2 linked regions of the Luteolibacter sp. LG18 genome follow. The protein of the gene in region 1 interacts with the protein of each later gene in a pairwise test. Links are inferred from orthologs where the notes say so. Each region holds a gene or a part of one and is shown on either strand. Other genes may lie near its edges.

Evidence for each region.
Region 2: the proteins of dnaE (region 1) and dnaX interact in binary tests that used the Escherichia coli proteins (3 or more experiments, as listed by UniProt). The link is inferred for Luteolibacter sp. LG18 from one-to-one orthologs.

The regions. Positions count from the first base shown.
Region 1 is NZ_AP024600.1:1,651,195-1,659,994, forward strand. The notes cover bases 1,534-5,589. They hold dnaE (DNA polymerase III subunit alpha), read right to left. Parts: upstream 5,211-5,589; coding sequence 1,734-5,210; downstream 1,534-1,733. Other genes in these bases: llg_RS06930 (AAA family ATPase), read left to right, coding at 1,534-1,592. In the rest of the region: more of llg_RS06930, read left to right, coding at 1-1,533; llg_RS06940 (LysR family transcriptional regulator), read left to right, coding at 5,806-6,678; llg_RS06945 (LysR family transcriptional regulator), read left to right, coding at 6,662-7,630; llg_RS06950 (hypothetical protein), read left to right, coding at 8,210-8,800. UniProt on the Escherichia coli protein: DNA polymerase III is a complex, multichain enzyme responsible for most of the replicative synthesis in bacteria. This DNA polymerase also exhibits 3' to 5' exonuclease activity. The alpha chain is the DNA polymerase catalytic subunit.
Region 2 is NZ_AP024600.1:3,762,435-3,770,090, forward strand. The notes cover bases 2,311-5,222. They hold dnaX (DNA polymerase III subunit gamma/tau), read right to left. Parts: upstream 4,630-5,222; coding sequence 2,992-4,629; downstream 2,311-2,991. Other genes in these bases: llg_RS15100 (endonuclease/exonuclease/phosphatase family protein), read right to left, coding at 2,311-2,493; llg_RS15105 (YbaB/EbfC family nucleoid-associated protein), read right to left, coding at 2,581-2,886; llg_RS15115 (GAF domain-containing protein), read left to right, coding at 4,684-5,154. Also shown: llg_RS15080 (L,D-transpeptidase), read left to right, coding at 1-46; llg_RS15085 (hypothetical protein), read left to right, coding at 62-523; llg_RS15090 (hypothetical protein), read left to right, coding at 520-921; llg_RS15095 (Minf_1886 family protein), read right to left, coding at 940-1,371; more of llg_RS15100, read right to left, coding at 1,486-2,310; llg_RS15120 (glycoside hydrolase family 75 protein), read left to right, coding at 5,424-7,088; llg_RS15125 (hypothetical protein), read right to left, coding at 7,095-7,656. UniProt on the Escherichia coli protein: Part of the beta sliding clamp loading complex, which hydrolyzes ATP to load the beta clamp onto primed DNA to form the DNA replication pre-initiation complex.

The sequences.
Region 1 (8,800 bases):
GAGCGGCCTCGCAGTTCATCCTTCACGGCAATATCGGCGACCGTCTGGTCGCCACGGTCGCGGGCACACCGAAGCTGGTCCCGCTGGAAGGCTTCCTGAAGGACACGCTGCTCCAACGTTTCGACGTCATTCTCAGCTACGATCTCGGCAACGGGATGCGGGTCGAGAAGGGCGGCGAGACCTTCGCGAAATGGCCGTCCTACGGTGAACGTGAGCTGCCGTCCGCGCCGCGCGAGGCGGTCCATGTGATCACCCATTACCTGCGTTTCTGCGCGAACCTCGCGGCGATGAAGCCGGAGCGCGCGATCCGCGTGGCGGTGATCGTCCGCGCCGCGGATCTCGTCGTGCCCGCCTCCGCCGGAAGTGCGAATGTGGAAACCAGCGCGATGGCCCTGCAGATCCGCGAGTGGTCCACCGATCCGATGATCACCGGCCACCACTGCGCCAGCTTCCTGATCACGGAGAACTTCAGCGACCTCCACCGCCTCGTCGCCCAGAACGCGCGTGCCGCCCGGCTCACCGTGCCGCTGCCGGACGCGGCGGGCATCGAGGCTGCCCTCGCCATTCTCGAACCCGCGTGCGCGAAGGCGCTCGCCCCGTTCAGCGGTCGCCTCGGCGAACCCGCCGCCGCCTTGGTCGGCTCCACGGTGCACGCCGTGTCCGCCCTGCTCCAGCGTCGCCAACACGCCGCCGCGCCAATCACCGATGCCGACCTGATCGAGCTGAAGAAGCAGCTCGTCGAGGAAGACGCCCAGGGCCTCATCGAGTTCATCCAGCCGGTGCGCACCCTCGAGGATCTCCACGGTCAGGAAGGCGTGAAGAAGTGGCTGCGCCAGGACATCGTGCTGTGGCGGAAGAACGATCTCCAGGCCCTGCCGATGGGCTATCTGTTCTGCGGACCCGTCGGCACCGGCAAGACGTTCCTCGTCGAGTGCCTTGCCGGAGAAGCGGGCGCGCCGGTGGTGAAGATCAAAAATTTCCGCGACCGCTGGGTCGGCTCCACCGAGTCGAACCTGGAGAAGATCTTCCGCCTCCTCGAAGCGCTCGGCCGCTGCATCGTCTTTGTCGATGAGGCGGACCAGGCGCTCGGCCGCCGCTCCGCGGAATCCGGGGACTCCGGCATCTCCGGCCGGGTCTACGGTATGATGGCCGAGCAGATGAGCCAGAGCCGCAACCGCGGCCGCCTGCTGTGGGCACTCGCCACCAGCCGCCCCGATCTCGTCGAGGTCGATCTGAAGCGCCCCGGGCGCGTCGACGTGAAGATCCCGCTGTTCCCGACCGGCACGTCCGAGGAGGGCTACGGCCTGATCCGCGCCCTTTCGAAACGCCGCGGCCTGATCCTGCCGGACACTCTGCCCGACGATCTGCGCGCGAAGATCCCTGATCTCCTCACCCCCGGTGCCGCCGAGGCCCTCGCGGTGAAAGCCTACCGCGTCACCAAGACCACCGATCTCACCGAATCCGCCGCATTGGCCGAAGCGCTGAAGGACTACCAGCCGCCGGTATCCCCGGTGATCTTGGAGCAACAGATCGGCCTCGCCGTCGCGGAAGCCACCGACCTCAGCTTCGTGCCCGAGCGATTCCGGCGATGAAACGTAGCTGAAAGCTCCGCTTTCAGAATGTAGAGGGAAGCTCCAGCTTTCCCTCTTCGGGGGAGGAGATCGCTTGGCCTGACAAGCCCCCGCCAACGGGCGCTGGCGGGGACAATTCGAAAGCGGAGCTTTCGACTACATTCAATCCTCCAGCCACCGGTCCAGCGCCTCGGCCAACGCCGGGCCGCGCTTGACGTGGAATTTTTCCCCGGCCTCGACGGTGATGCGGCGGCCGGCGCTGTTCTGGATGTGCAATAGCACCGGTGTCTGGCCCGGGTGATTCACCAGTGCCTTGCGGATCTGGTCGATGTCCCGCTCGCTGTGGCGGGTGGTCCACAGTGTCAGCTCCAGCGGTCCCTTCGCGGCGTTGGCCTCGGAGGTGCGCTTCGGCTTCAGCTCGCCGAGTTCGTAGCCGGTGAGGCGATAGCCGCCGGTGCGGTCGTCCACCTGCACCGAGCACTTCAGCTTGATGATCTTGCCGGCCTCCAGGATGCCGTTGTCGCGGGCGGGCACGAAGGTTTCACCCCACAGCATGATCTCCGAGCTGCCGGTGAAGTCCTCCAGGATCAGCACGCCGAAGGGCTTGCCGGTCTTGGTGACTTTCGATTCCAGGCTGCGGATCATCCCGGCGAAGGGGAAACGCGCGCGCGGGTTGGAAGTGTCCAGCTCGTCGACCAGGCCGAGGCGGTGGTAGCGGTCGGAGTCGATCACGCCGCGGAATTTGTCCAGCGGATGGCCGGTGACGTAGAAGCCGAGCAGCTCCTTCTCATGGGCCAGCCGGTCGTCCTTCGGCCACTCCGGCACCGCGGCCACGGAGGTCTTCGCGGTCTGCACGGGCGCGACGAAATCGAGCGCGTCGAACAGCGACACCTGGCCGGCGGCGCGGTCCTTCTGGGTGGAGGACGCGGAGGCCACCACCTGCTCCAGGCGGCTGAACATCCCGGCGCGGGTTTCGCCGGTCCAGTCGAGCGCCCCGGCCTTCACCAGGTTTTCGAGGATACGCTTGTTCACCGACTTCGAATCGAGACGGGTGGCAAAGTCCTCCAGCGAGACAAACGGGCCCTTGGTCTGGCGCTCCTCGATCGCGGCGGCCATCGCGCCTTCGCCGCAGTTCTTGATCGCGGCCAGGCCGTAGCGGATGCCGCGGCCGCCGGTCGGGGTGGACTCCGGGGCGAAGCGCAGCTTCGACGCGTTGAGGTTCGGCGGCAGGATCTCGATACCCATGCGGTGGCACTCCGCCACGAAGACGCCGATCTTGTCGGTGTTGTGGATTTCGTTGGAGAGCAGGCCGGCGAGGAATTCCACCGGGTGGTTCGCCTTCAGGTAGGCGGTCCAGTAGGAGATGTGGCCGTAGCAGGCGGAGTGGGACTTGTTGAAGCCGTAACCCGCGAACATCTCGATCTTCTCGAAGATCTGGTTCGCCAGCTTCTCGCCGATGCCGTTGGTGGCGGCCGCGCCCGCGACGAATTTCGAGCGCTCCTCCGCCATCTTCTTCGGGTCCTTCTTACCCATCGCGCGGCGCAGAAGGTCGGCGCCGCCGAGCGTGTAGCCCGCCAGCAGCTTCGCGGCGTTCTGCACTTGCTCCTGGTAGATCATGACGCCGTAGGTGTTGCCGCAGACCTTCTCGAGCAACGGGTGCTCGTAGACCGCCTGCTTGCGGCCCTTCTTCACCTCGATCATCTGGTCGATGAACTGCATCGCGCCCGGGCGGTAGAGCGCCAGAAGGTCGATGATGTCGTCGATCTTCTCGATCTGGTACTTCCGGCAGGTCTCGACCATGCCGCCGGATTCAAGCTGGAACACGCCCATCGTTTCGCCGCGGTTCAGCAGGTCGAAGGTCGGCTGGTCGTCCAGCGGCACCTTGGTGATGTCGAAGTCCGGGATGTGGACCTTGATGTGCTCCACCGCGTCCTGGATGACGGTCAAGTTCTTCAGGCCCAGGAAGTCCATCTTCAGCAGGCCCACGTCGGTGATCGCGCCCATGTCGTACTGGGTCACGACTTCGCCTTCACTCGCGCGGGTGAGGGGGACGTGCTCGTCCAGCGGCCGGTCCCCGATCACCACGCCCGCGGCATGGACGCCCACGTTGCGGACCAGGCCTTCCAGCTTCAGCGCGTAGCCCCACAGCTCCTGGTAGGTGGAGGAGCTCTCGATCATCTCCTTGATCTCGGGCTTGGCCTTCCACTCGCCGTCCAGGCTGATGCCCGGCTTCGCCTCGATCATCTTGGCGATGCGGTCGGCCTCGCCGTAGGACACGCCCATCACGCGGGCCACGTCCCGCAGCACGCTCTTCGCGCCGAGGGTGCCGTAGGTGATGATGTGGGACACGCTGCGCTCGCCGTACTTGTGGCGCACGTAGTCGATCACCTCCGGACGGCGGCTTTGGCAGAAGTCGATGTCGACGTCGGGCGGGCTGACGCGCTCGGGATTGAGGAAGCGCTCGAACAGCAGACCGAACTGGAGCGGGCAGATGTCGGTGATCCCCATCGAGTAGGCCACCAGCGAACCGGCGGCCGAACCACGGCCCGGGCCCACCGGGATGTCATGGTCGCGGGCCCATTGGATGAAGTCCGCGGTGATCAAGAAGTAGGACGCGAACCCGAGCTGGTTGATAATGTCCACCTCGTACTTCAGGCGGGTCACCTTCTCCGGGTCGACCGCGCCCTCCTCGCCGTAGCGTTTCACCATGCCCTTCTGGCAGACGCGCATCAGGTACTCCTCGCGCGGGGAACCGTCGGGAGTGGGGAACTGCGGGTATTTCTCGGAGCTGGTGGAGTCCAGCTTGATGGCCACGTTGCACTGCTCGGCGATCTCCAGGGTGGCGTCGCAGGCTCCCGGGATCTCCCGGAAGAGGTGGCGCATCTCCTCGGCGGTCTTGAAATGGACCTCCGGGGTGTAGCGCATCCGGTTCTCATCGATCAGCAGGTGGCCGGTGCCGATGCAGATCATCACGTCGTGCGCCTCGTGGTCGTCGCGGTTGAGGAAATGGACGTCGTTGGCGGCCACCGGGCGCAGCTCCAGCTCCTTCGCCAGCTTCAGCAGGCCGGGAGTGACCTTTTGCTGGGCCTCCAGCCCGTGGTTGTGGATCTCCACCCAGGTGTGCTCGCCGCCGTAGATGTCCTTCAGGGTGGACAGCGTCTCGCGGGCCTTGTCCTCGTCGCCGGCCAGCAGCCACTCGTTCACCGGCCCGGAAATGCAGCCGGACAGGCAGGTCACGCCCTTCGAAAACTCGGCCAGGGATTCGTAGTCCACGCGCGGCTTGCCGTAGTAGAGGCCGTCGAGGTGGCCGCGGGACACCAGCTTGCTGAGGTTGTTCCAGCCCTCGATGTCGCGGGCCAGCAGGGTCATGTGGGTGGAGCGCTTGCGTCCCACCAGGTCGCGTTTGTCGTGGCGGGACGCGGGCGCGAGGTAGATCTCGCAGCCGAAGATCGGCTTCACCCCGGCCTTCTTGCAGGATTGGTGGAATTCGATCGCGCCGTAGAGGTTGCCGTGGTCCGTCATCGCCACCGCCGGCATCCCGTAGTCGACCGCCTTCTTGGCCAGATCCTTGGTGCGGATCATGCCGTCGAGCAGGGAGTATTCGGTGTGGAGGTGGAGGTGGACGAACGAGTCAGACATCGGGACGGCCCACCGTAGCCAGGTGCCCCGAAAGGGCAAGAAGCGGTGGATCTGGAACGCATCGTGCAGAGTGGACACGTAAATCCACGTAGTCCTTGCCAACCCCCGATCCTCCCGACAGCTTGGCCGCCTTGGAGCACGGCCCCTGGTGGCCGCGGTCCGAGTCACTGTCATTCACCCCTCTCCTCATGGATGCGTTTTCCCCTTCGCCATTATCCGATATCGGCCTCTTCCAAGGCTCCAGAATCGGAAAAAGAAACTGTCACGTGACCCAAATTGAGACTGTTTCCAGTTTCCCAACCGGGGAGTCACGCCGCCACCGGGGAAACGATAGAACCTTCGGCAGTTTTGTTAGATAAGGTTTCGTTGATCGTAATCTCCTATTGATGAGGCTCGATAGCCCTCTTATGGCCGATTTTGTGCCCATGGTGGCCGAAATTGTCACCATTGGCGGGCCTTTCATCGAGTCGTGATCATAAATATCGCGTATTTATTCATAAATGATGGAGGTATTTCCATCTTTGTTGTTTACTCGCGGCCAGTCTAGTCCTCCCTCAACACAGATCGCAAATCCATGCCCCTGGATGCACATTACTTGCAAGTCTTCAAAGCGGTGCTGGCCGAGTGCTCGATGAGCCAGGCCGCGATGCGGTTGCGGACCAGTGCCTCTAACGTGAAGCGCATCGTGACCGCTCTGGAAGGGGAGCTCGGGGTGCCGCTTTTCGACCGCGAGAGCCGCGGCAAATTCCAGCCCACGACCCATGCCGACCGCCTGAACCAGGAGATGACCGGGTTCATGGAGGAGATGGAATCGCTCCAGCAGTATGTCTCGCAGATCCGCGAGACCGGACGGACGTTGAAGATCGGAGCCCAGCGGTGGTTTTTTGAAACCGCCTACTTCGTGCGGCTGTTCAATCTGATGCGCCAGGACAACCGCTTCCGAGCGACCTTCCTGGAGGTTGCCACCGGCCAGGAACGCACGATGGTGGAATCCGGTGCCTGCGATGTCTACGTGGGTTTGGTCACTCCGGCCAGCAAGCGGGTGACCACCGTGCACCTCGCCCCGCTGCCGATGAGCGTGGGTTGCGTGGCCCCGGGGTTCGTCCCGCGGGAATTGTCCGATCTCTCCGAAATCTCGCCGTGGGGCCTCCACGCGCCGGACCTTCGGGCCGCCAGCCGCGAATGGCTCCAGTGCATCGAGATCGCCGGCGGCGGCATCGGCCGGCAGCTCACCAGCTCCCAGTTCCGCGAATGGTCGACCTGCCCCTCGTCCTCCAACCTGCAGGCGGTGGTGGCACCCGCTCCCGCGGAAGGCACCACGGAGCCGAGCATCCGCTGGCAGCCGCTGCCGCTGCTCACTCCCATTCCCGTCCGCGCCAGTTTCCTCTCCCAGCATCCCTACGGGTGCCTCGAACATGCCCTCCACAAGGCCAGCGCCAGTCTGAAGCAGCATGAGCATTCAGTTTGATATCGATGAACTGAAGACCTTCGTCCTGCTGGCTGAGAACGGGCATTTCACCGAGACAGCCCAGGCACTGGGGATCAGCCAGCCGGCCGTCAGCCAGCGCATCGCGCGGCTGGAGAGCACGTTCGGCCTGATGCTGTTCACCCGTTCCGCGGAGCGGGCGGTGCTCACGACCTACGGCGAAAAGGTGCTCGGCTGCGCGCGCCGCTGCGTGGAGAGCCATGAGGAAATGGCGCGCCGCCTCACGCAGCAACAGCGGTCGTCGGTCGGGAAAATCCGCTTGTGGATCGACCATTCGTCGCACGGCGAGAAGTTCGCCGAACTGCTCGAACGCACCGCGCCCGACCAGGTGGAGCTCGAGCGCGTGGATTCCCTTGGCGGCAGCCATTGGACCGACCGGCTCCGTCATTTCGAGTGCGATCTCGCCCTGTCCGGCGTGTTCCTCCAGAGCGACGCCCCGGTGGGCCTCAAACGGATCGAACTGCGCCGCGAGGCCGGCCTGTCCGCCATGTGGGCTCCGCAGCACTATCAGGTTTCCGCCTCCGCCTTCAGCCTGTCCGATGTGCTGGGCACCACCCTGCTGGTGGGCTCCGAGCGCTTGGTCCCGGGATTCCGGGGCTTCCTCGAGGATTGGTGCAAGCGCGCCTACGGCAGCGCCCCGAGCGACATCTTGGAGTTCGATACCGCCCAGGAAGCTCTCCAGGCCTGCCAGGCGGGATTCGGGATCAACCTGATTCCCGGCAACTCCTGCCCGTCGGTGGATTTGCCCGGCCAGCCGGTGGAAAGCCGTTCGCTGTTCAGCGAGGTTTTGCCGAATGCCTACGCCTATGGCCTGCACATGCGGGCCGGGGAGAAAAACGAGGCGGTGATCGATACCGCGGCCTGGCTGGTGGAAGTGTATAAGGAACTTTCCACCCGAGAAACCGGCAAGGTGTTGGGGCGGGTGACGGTCTAGGCTGAATCCACATTCAAAGGGGAGGCCGGGTACCTCTGACATGGAGTGCGGCGAGGTATCGCCGCTCTGAGCGGAGGCGAGTTATCGCCGGGGGCAACACCTGCATTCGCCAACCCGCTCCTTTTCCACGGCTCCGCTGCGAATCCCGTCGATTCTCTCCGGCACCCAAAGCGGCGATGCCTCGCCGCACTCCATGTCCAGAGCCCCCTCTGGAGGCTTTCCGGCCAAAGCTGAATGAATGTCGATTCAACCCAACATATCGAATGTTCCCGTTTGGATAGCGTGAGCGAAAATGGTTGCGGCCGGAATTGAACCAATTTCTTATTGGTTAGAATAACGGATTGGTCTCAAGGTAAGGTTGTGCTGACTATCATAACATGGGATTAGTCGAGTCCCATGAAATCCGCGTTCACCCTCCTGTGCGGACTGGCTCTTACCCCCCTCTTGTCAGCCCAGTCATTGGTCAATGGTACCAATTATTCCGATCTGTTCGGCCCGAATGGATCCAGTGTCTCCGCTCCCGCGCCTCCACCCGTTTTAGCCGGGGTCCACACCGGATCAGGTGCAGGACCGTCCGCGATGGGCACCTATTGGGATGCTTCCGTTTCCGGAGCGGTCGCCCTGTCGATTGCAGGCCTCGATGTGGTAACCTCAACACCGAAAGTGTCGTTGGATGGAAGTGCGCTGCATTTCGATCTCGTCAGCAGTGGTGCTCTCGGCAACCTCGCTGGATTGGGCGCGGTCGGTGCCAACTGGACTGCCACCGCGACTTTTGACAAGTCGGGCAATGAATTGATCCTCCAGCCCAACACCACCTACCGGGTCAGTTTCCTGGTCGATGGCAGCGACGGTCTTCTCAACCAAGGCATCACGGCGAATCCCAGCTTCACGGTTGAGTTTTTGGACGGCGGCGGCACCGCCGTCGGCTCGGTGAGCAATGGCACGCTGGTCGGCGTGGTGGGCTTGCTTGGCACCGGGGTGCCCTCGGGCACGGTCACGGTGGATTTCGTCACGGGCAATACCGTGAACACCACCGATGCGGCATCGCTGCGCTTCAAAGCGGGAGGTCTTGCCACCGTTTCCCTGCTCGGCATCGGCGATAACTTCGCCACTGTCTCCGGTCTGTCGATTGTCCAGGTCCCGGAAACCTCGTCCGCCTTGCTCGGCGCG
Region 2 (7,656 bases), 2.1 Mb from region 1 along the record:
CGAGTGGGTGGTCCGCGGCACGCCGGTCTCGGTGGCACGGGGGTAGATGGAAGCCGTCGTGATGAAAAAGGATTGGCTGATCGGATGGTGTGTCGCGGTGGGCCTCGCGTTGGTGGGGACGATGGCTGGGTGGTTTCTCAATCGTCCGGACGCGTATCACTCCCCAGTCCGGCGGGATACCAAGGAGGCGATGATTGCGGCGGTGTCAACGCAGGTGGCGAATGGTAAAAGGCCTCCGGAACCCGTAGCGGATTGGCTGGATGAACGGACCATCGTGTGTGCCAACGGGGATTGGCTGGCCTACCGGGCGAGCTGCGAAAAGCAGGTGCCCGAAATCAAGGATCTCTTCATCGCCCGTGCCTCGGATGGGCGATGGTACTACTCGACCTTCCACTTCTGTATCGGTGCGATGGTGCTGCGGGATGACGGCCAGCCGGAATCCCTGCCGGAGTTTGTGAAGCGGTATGCGCTGAGGGAGTTCGACGGGCATTCGGATGCCGCGTTGATGCCGACCTGGCCGTGAGAGGCGGATCGTTCTGGACCGCCTCGCTCGACTTCTCCCACCATCCGGCCATGAAGCTGGTGGCCATTCTGGGCGTGATCGCGTTGATCGGGATTTTCTTCACCGCGGGCACGTGGACCGGGATGAGCCTGCGGGATGCCACCGCGGGTGCGCCGAACCGCAATGAGTTCCGGGTGCACCTGAACAACCTGCAGCGGAAGGATCTCACGCCGCAGCTCCGCGAGTATCTGAAAAGCCGGATCTATTACCTGGCCAGCATCATGCCGAAGAAGGATCTGCCGAAGGAAAACTTCGACTACGGTCCGGTGGACGAGGTCGTGCTGGCCGGTGCCAGCGGCATCAAGGATGCGTCCACGCCCAAGGAGGTCTACGACCGGGCGATGGAGAAACGGAAATGAGCCGCCGTCTGGGGCGGGTTACTTCCGGACCTTCTTGGTCGGGGTCGGCTTGACCGCGGGGATCAGGCGCTTCGGCAGGAACGGGTGGGTGAGGGCCTCGGAGAGGGTGAACTTGCCGGTGAAGTCCTCCTTCGAATCGGAGTCCTGTTTGCCGAACATGCCTTCCTCGATCAGCAGGAAGACCATTTCGCCCACGTCGCTGCACTCGCGGATGCCCCATTCGCCCATGAGGGTGGCTCCCATCGGGCCGAATTGGTCCAGGGCGAGGTCCCGGAAGCCATCGAGCAGCTCCTGGCCGCTCACGTGGCGGGCGCTGCCGGTGTTCCCGTCGGCGACCCGCTTGAGTGTGAAATCCAGTGCGTCCTTCAGGAAGAAGAAGCCGTGGGGCTCGTAACGCTTGTCGCGTCCAACGATCGCCAGGACCGCTTGTTCGAACTGCACCGGTTGCATGGCGGGGAAACTAGGGGAAAGGGGTTGAGCCTGTCAAAGGAGTTAGAATGGCCCGCGGGAACGGACCCCGGAAAGTCGGTGGGGAGCGGGTGACAATTCCGCCATCCGCCGTCGTTACCCGTTGAGAAGCAGAAAGTCTGCCACCACCAGGCGATGATCGGTATTCCGGCTGGTGACGGCCTGGCAGCGGACCGCTTTGAGCTGGTGGGTGGAGTAGAGGCAGTCCAGGCGGAGGATCGGGACCCGGCGCTGGAAGGTGTCCCCCCAGCCGGTGCCGGCGGCGGAAAAGGCATCGGTGAAGTCCCGCGCCAGCAGCAGGTGGACCGGGTCGCTGGCGGGGGAATTGAAGTCGCCCCCGAGGAGGGTCGGACGGCTGGGGAAGGGGGCCGTTTGTTCCAGCAATTGCAGCGCTGTGGAAAGCTCCTGGCGGCGGGCCTGGCGGACCTCGCGGTGCGTGCGCCAGGCCGAGCGATTCCATAGGCGCAGGTCGGTGGCGGCGCTGGTGAGGTGGATGTTCACGACCTCGATCTCCCGGCCAGTGGGAGTCAGCAGGGTGAGCTGCTGCTCCCGGAAGGCGGGATTCCGCACCTCGCGCTTGATTTTCCAGCGGGTGACGATGCCGTTCGATTCGTGGAACCGGTAATCGCCATGGCCGTCGTAGAGGGCGTCCGCCACGCTTTTGACCTCGGCGGGCGACACCTCCTGAAGCAGGACGACATCCGGTTGCCAGGCGGCGATGTCCGGCACGGGGTTCCCGAACTCACTGTGGGCGCAATTGATGGTCATGACGCGGACCACCGGCTGGCCCTTGTAGGGGGCCGCGGCCCCGGGAGCGGGGGCTTGCTTGGCGAGGTTCACCAGCACCTGGGCCTCATCCGCGAAAAGGAGGACGGTGACCGCCCAGATCCCGGTGACGATCAGCGACAGGGAGGCGCGGAGAAACAGGAAGGCGCTGCACGACAGGGCCAGTCCGATCAGTCCCCAGATCCAAATCGGTGCCACCGTGAAGGCCGCCAGCCGGTCCGGCTGGCGGGAAAAGGCGAACATGGTCACGAAATGCAAGCCCAGCGACGCACCCACCAGGGCCCATCCAAGACGGCGGCGGGTGCGGGCGGCATTCATGACCCGAGCATTATCTAACAGTCCGCGCGGAAATCCAGCGTCTTGTGCCCCCGAGAGGGGGCGGCGGCCACGCGCGGCGAAACCGGCTCAGAGTCCCGGGATGCCCAGGCCGCCGGTGAGCTTCTTCATTTCAGCGGCGGCGAATTCCTTGCCCTTGTTGACGGCTTCCTGGACGCCCTTGAGCACGAGGTCCTGGAGGAACTCGACATCGGACGGATCGACGACGGACGGGTCGATCTTGATCGAGAGCACGTCACCGGCGCAGGTGGACACCACGGTCACCTTGCCGCCGCCGACGCTGGCCTCGACGGTGCGCTGGGCGAGTTCTTCCTGCTTGGCGGCAAGCCCGGCCTGCATCTGCTGGGCTTGTTTCATGAGTTTCTGGATGTTCATGGGAAAGGAGAGTGAAGATTTGAAGACGTAAGACTCAAGACTGGAAAACGACGGGATCGAGGGGGCTCTTCTCTTGCGTCTTGTGTCTTTCAGTCTTGTTTCTGTTTAGCCCACCACCCGGCCTTCGAGGGCGGTGAGGGCGTGTTCGATGAGCGGATCGCGGTGGAAGCTTTCGTCCGCTTGCGGGCGGGCGGGCTTCGGTGGCTCGGGCGGAGCCGCCGGTTCGGCGGATTTGAACGGCGGCGGCTCGACCAGTGGCGGAGGCGGCTCGCTGTGTTCGGGGGCCGCGGCGATCAGGGAATCGAAGCGGCTGGTGATGGCATCGTGAGTGCGCTTCGGCACCGAGGAAACCGGGGCCGGGAAGTCGCTTTCGACTTCCGGTTCCCAGACCTTGGCCACGGGCGGTGGTTCCGGCTCGGGTTCGCGGATGGGCGGGGCCTCGTAGGCGGGCTCGTAAACCGGCTCCGGAGCGGGCTCGGGTTCGAAGACAGGGGCGGGCTCGGGCTCTGGTTCCGATTTCCGGTCGGGTGCCGGGGGCGGAGCGACGGGGACCGCCGGGATGGCGGTGGCTGCCGGGGCGGGAACCGGGAATCCGGCGTCGCCGATGGCATCGGCTCCTTTGGCGAGCACCTTGATCACGTCGGACAGGCGGACTTCGCCAAGGACCTGCACGGCCTTGATCAGGCCGAGTTCGAAATGGAGGCGCTTGTTCGTGGACCACTTCATGCGGCCCTCGGTTTCGGCGAAGACGTCGATGGCGGAGAGGATCCGGTCCGCCGGGTAGGGGTCGGCCGCGGCGAGCAGGCTCTGCCACAGCTCGGCCGGGATACCATCGCCATCGGCGGAGGAATCGAGCTTCGCGACCAGCAGGGCGCGCATCGCGCCGACGAGTTCACCGAGGAGCTGGCCGAGCTCGCGGCCGGATTCGGCTTCCTTCTGGATCAGCGAAAGCGCGGCCGCGGTCTGGCGGGCCAGCAGCGCGGAGGCGAGCTGGGCGACCTTTTCGCGGGAGGTGAAACCGAACACGTCGAGGACGTTCGCCTCGGTGATGTGGTCACCGCAGAAAGCCACGAGCTGGTCGAGCATCGACTGGGCATCGCGCATGCCGCCGTCCGCGCCCTTCGCCACGGCCCAGGCCGCGGCGTCATCGAGCTTCACGTTTTCCTCGCGGGCGATGTGCAGCAGGTGCTTGGCGATCAGCTCGGTCGGGATCGGGCGCAGGTCGAACCGCTGGCAGCGGGACAGGATGGTCGGCAGGATCTTGTTCGCCTCGGTGGTGGCGAAGATGAACTTCACGTGCGGCGGCGGCTCCTCGAGGGTCTTCAGCAGGGCGTTGAAGGCCGCGTTGCTGAGCATGTGGACCTCGTCGATGTAGTAGATCTTGAACTGGCCGCGGGCCGGGGCGAAGCGGACGGACTCGCGGAGGTCGCGGACCTGCTCGACGCCGTTGTTCGAGGCACCGTCGATTTCCAGGACGTCCAGCGAGCGGCCTTCGGCGATCTCGACGCATACGTCCTCGTCCGGATTGAAGTCCGCCTTCGGGCCGCCGGTGCAGTTCAGGGCCTTGGCCAGGATGCGGGCGGTCGAGGTCTTGCCGGTGCCGCGCGGGCCGACGAAGAGGTAGGCGTGGGCGAGGCGCTTTTGCTCGATGGCATTGCGCAGGGTGCGGACGACGTGGTCCTGCCCGAGGACGTCATCGAAGGTTTTGGGACGGTATTTGCGGGCGAAGACCTGGTAGCTCACGCGGCGACTGTATTGGAGTTTGCGGGTTTGTCAGTTTTCAGTTTTGCAAAGGGCATGCGAATTCCCGAACGCGATGAAAAACAACGGCTTTACGAGGACGCCCGGCTGCGGATCAGCGGCCTGACCGCCGGGGAACCGGACCGGATCGCGCGGATGGCGGGCATTGTTTCGGTCCTCCACGGGCTGATGCCGCACTATTACTGGACGGGATTCTACCGCGTCTTGGGCGGCGGGCTGGTGATCGGGCCGTATCAGGGCACGGTCGGCTGCGCACGGATCGCCTGGGGCCGGGGCGTGTGCGGGGCGGCATGGCAGACCGGCGAGACACAGGTGGTGGCGGACGTCCACGCGTTCCCGGGCCACATCGCGTGCGACGCGCTTTCGGAAAGCGAGATCGTGGTGCCAGTGCGGGACCGGGATGGCCGGATCGTGGCGGTGTTCGATGTCGATTCGACCCTGCCCGGCGCGTTCGATGACATCGACCGGATTGGCCTTGAATGGATCTTCTCGGCGTGGGGGGAGTGAACCGCGCGCCATTCGATGGTGGGGAAGAGATTCAACCACGGATGAACGCGGATGGAAGAGGGATGGATTTGGATTTCCGTTTCCGGACAGCCAGCCGTTCATCACTTCTTATCTGTGTCCATCCTGTTCATCCGTGGTTGAATTTCTGATTCGGGGCCCTCGGATCTTCCGGCCCGCCTCCACGTTCTGCCCTCCGGAACCAATAAACCCGCATTCTCATGATCGACGGAGGTTGCTGGCAACGTTGACGCTGCTAGATTGTCCCCGAAATGTCCGACCGGAAGGATTCCAACCACATCTCAGGAGTGAAGCGCCGGCAGGTCGGCCAGTTCGGCAAGACCGCGCCGCGCTGGGCGCTGCTGCTGTTCGTGCTCGGGCTGGTGGCGGCGGGGTTCCTGTTCACTCCGGTGCCCGGGAAGATCAAGCGGGGCCTGCGCGAGGTGTTCGCGCCCAAGGGCGGACCGGTCGGTAAATCCCAGCAGGAGGTCGAGGAACTGCTTCAGAGGGAAGGGGACCGCATCCGTGCCGAGAAGGACGCCGAGGCCCAGCGGGAGATCGACGATCTCCGCAAGGATCTGGAGGCCGCCCGCAAGGTGACATCCCGCCCGGACACGCCGGTGAATCCGCCGCAGAACCAGGTGCCGGACGAGCCGCTGGGGCCGGAAACCGATGTCCGCCAGTTGCGGTCCGGGATTCCCTTCAAGGTCGAGCTGAAGTTCGATCACGGCACGCTGGCCTCGAAGGAGCGGGTGACGCCGGACAGCTATGCCGCGCTCTACACCTTGAGCGTGCGCCTGCCCGCTCCGGCCAAGACCTTGGCGGAGCTCCAGACTTCGAACCCGAAGCTCGGTGCGATGCTGCCGGGGCTGGAGGAGATCCTGAAAAAGGGTGAGGTCTCGAAGTGGTACTACACCCTTTACGACAACAAGACCGCCCGCATCAAACGGGACGCCACCGCGCTCAATGAACTGCTGACCAAGCACAACTTGTTCGACTGCGAAACGATCCTGAACCTCAAGACCGAGGCCGGTCGCCGCGCGATGCTGCTGCAGGCGGACATGGACGTGGTGTCGGATGGCTCGGATGGCGACCGCCTGCCGACGATGCCGGAGGAGATCGTCAATTCCCCGAACTACCAGCCATTCACCAGCTACGGTTGGGCGAAAAAGTCCCAGGTTCCGAACCCGATCGTGGCCGGCTGGGAGCGCCGCGTGACCGCCGGTGAAAAGGAGCTGGCGGACAAGAACACCACCGCCGACCGCAAGAAGTGGCTGAAGAGCCGCATCGCCATGCTCAAGCGCGGGATCACGGACATGAAGGGCCGCTCGTTCCTGATCGCCGAATACGATCCGTTCATCGTGATCCCCATCAATATCCTCGGGGCCACCGGCGATCCCTTCGCGCCGAACGTCGGCGACTACGCGCTGGTGATCTACGGGGACAAGATCCTGCCCGCGATCGTGGGCGACGGCGGGCCGAACTACAAGGTGGGCGAGGCCTCGCTGCGGATCGCCAAGGAGCTGAACGTGAGGGCCACGCCCTACAACCGTCCGGTATCCGACCTGAAGGTGACCTACCTGGTGTTTCCGGGAACCCGCGAGACGGCCGGTCCGCCGGATTACGATGCGTGGCGTAGCAAGTGCGATGCTCTCGTGAAGGAGTTCGGCGGCCTCGGGGAAAGTTACAAGATTGGCGAGTGGAAGAACCTGCTCGCGCCGCCCCAACCGCCACCGGTGGTGGTGCCACCCGGCGGCCAGCCGGTGCCGACCTTGCCGGGAGGGGCGCAGCCACCCGCGCCGACGGCTCCGGCGGTGCCCTCGTCGCCGAGACCGGGACCGGCGATTCCGCCGACCACCACGCCTTCGGCAAACCCGGCTCCGGCACCGCCATCGGTGCCACCGGGTGTGACCGCGCCGAAACCGAGCGGGAATTGAGTCCGATCAGGCCAACGCCTGCCGCCGTTCCTCGATGATCTCGGGGAGTTCGAACAGTTCGATGTAACCCGCTGGCTCGGGTGAGCGGGGGAGTTGGACGACTTCGAACGAGAGGATGTCCTCCGCCAGCGAGCGCTCGCCGATGGCGGTGGCGAGGACTTCGCCCACGGCCGCGCGGGCGTGGGAGGGAGAGGTGGAGGTGAAATTGGGAATGCCCACCCGGATGGCGATGCGTCCGGCTTCGGATTGGTCTTCCAGCGTTAGGAACCACATCGCCTGGGGCTCGAAACGGATGCCCTGATGGTTGGTGGTGAAGGCGAAGCCGTAGGCGGGCTTCAGGGCGGTGAACTTCCACCCGGGGAGGGAAGGGGCGGCGGCCACGAGCGCCTCGGCCAGCGGCTTGCTGGGGGCGTGGGTGCCGATGGTGACGATCAGTTCCTGAATGCCGCCGCGGGATTCGGGCGTTTCGAGGCCGAGACGGGGGGCGAGGGCCCTGAGCTGGGCGAGGGTCTCCTTGCGGATGGCTGAGTCCGCGTTGGGGAGGGACGCGAGATCGGTCAAATGGTTC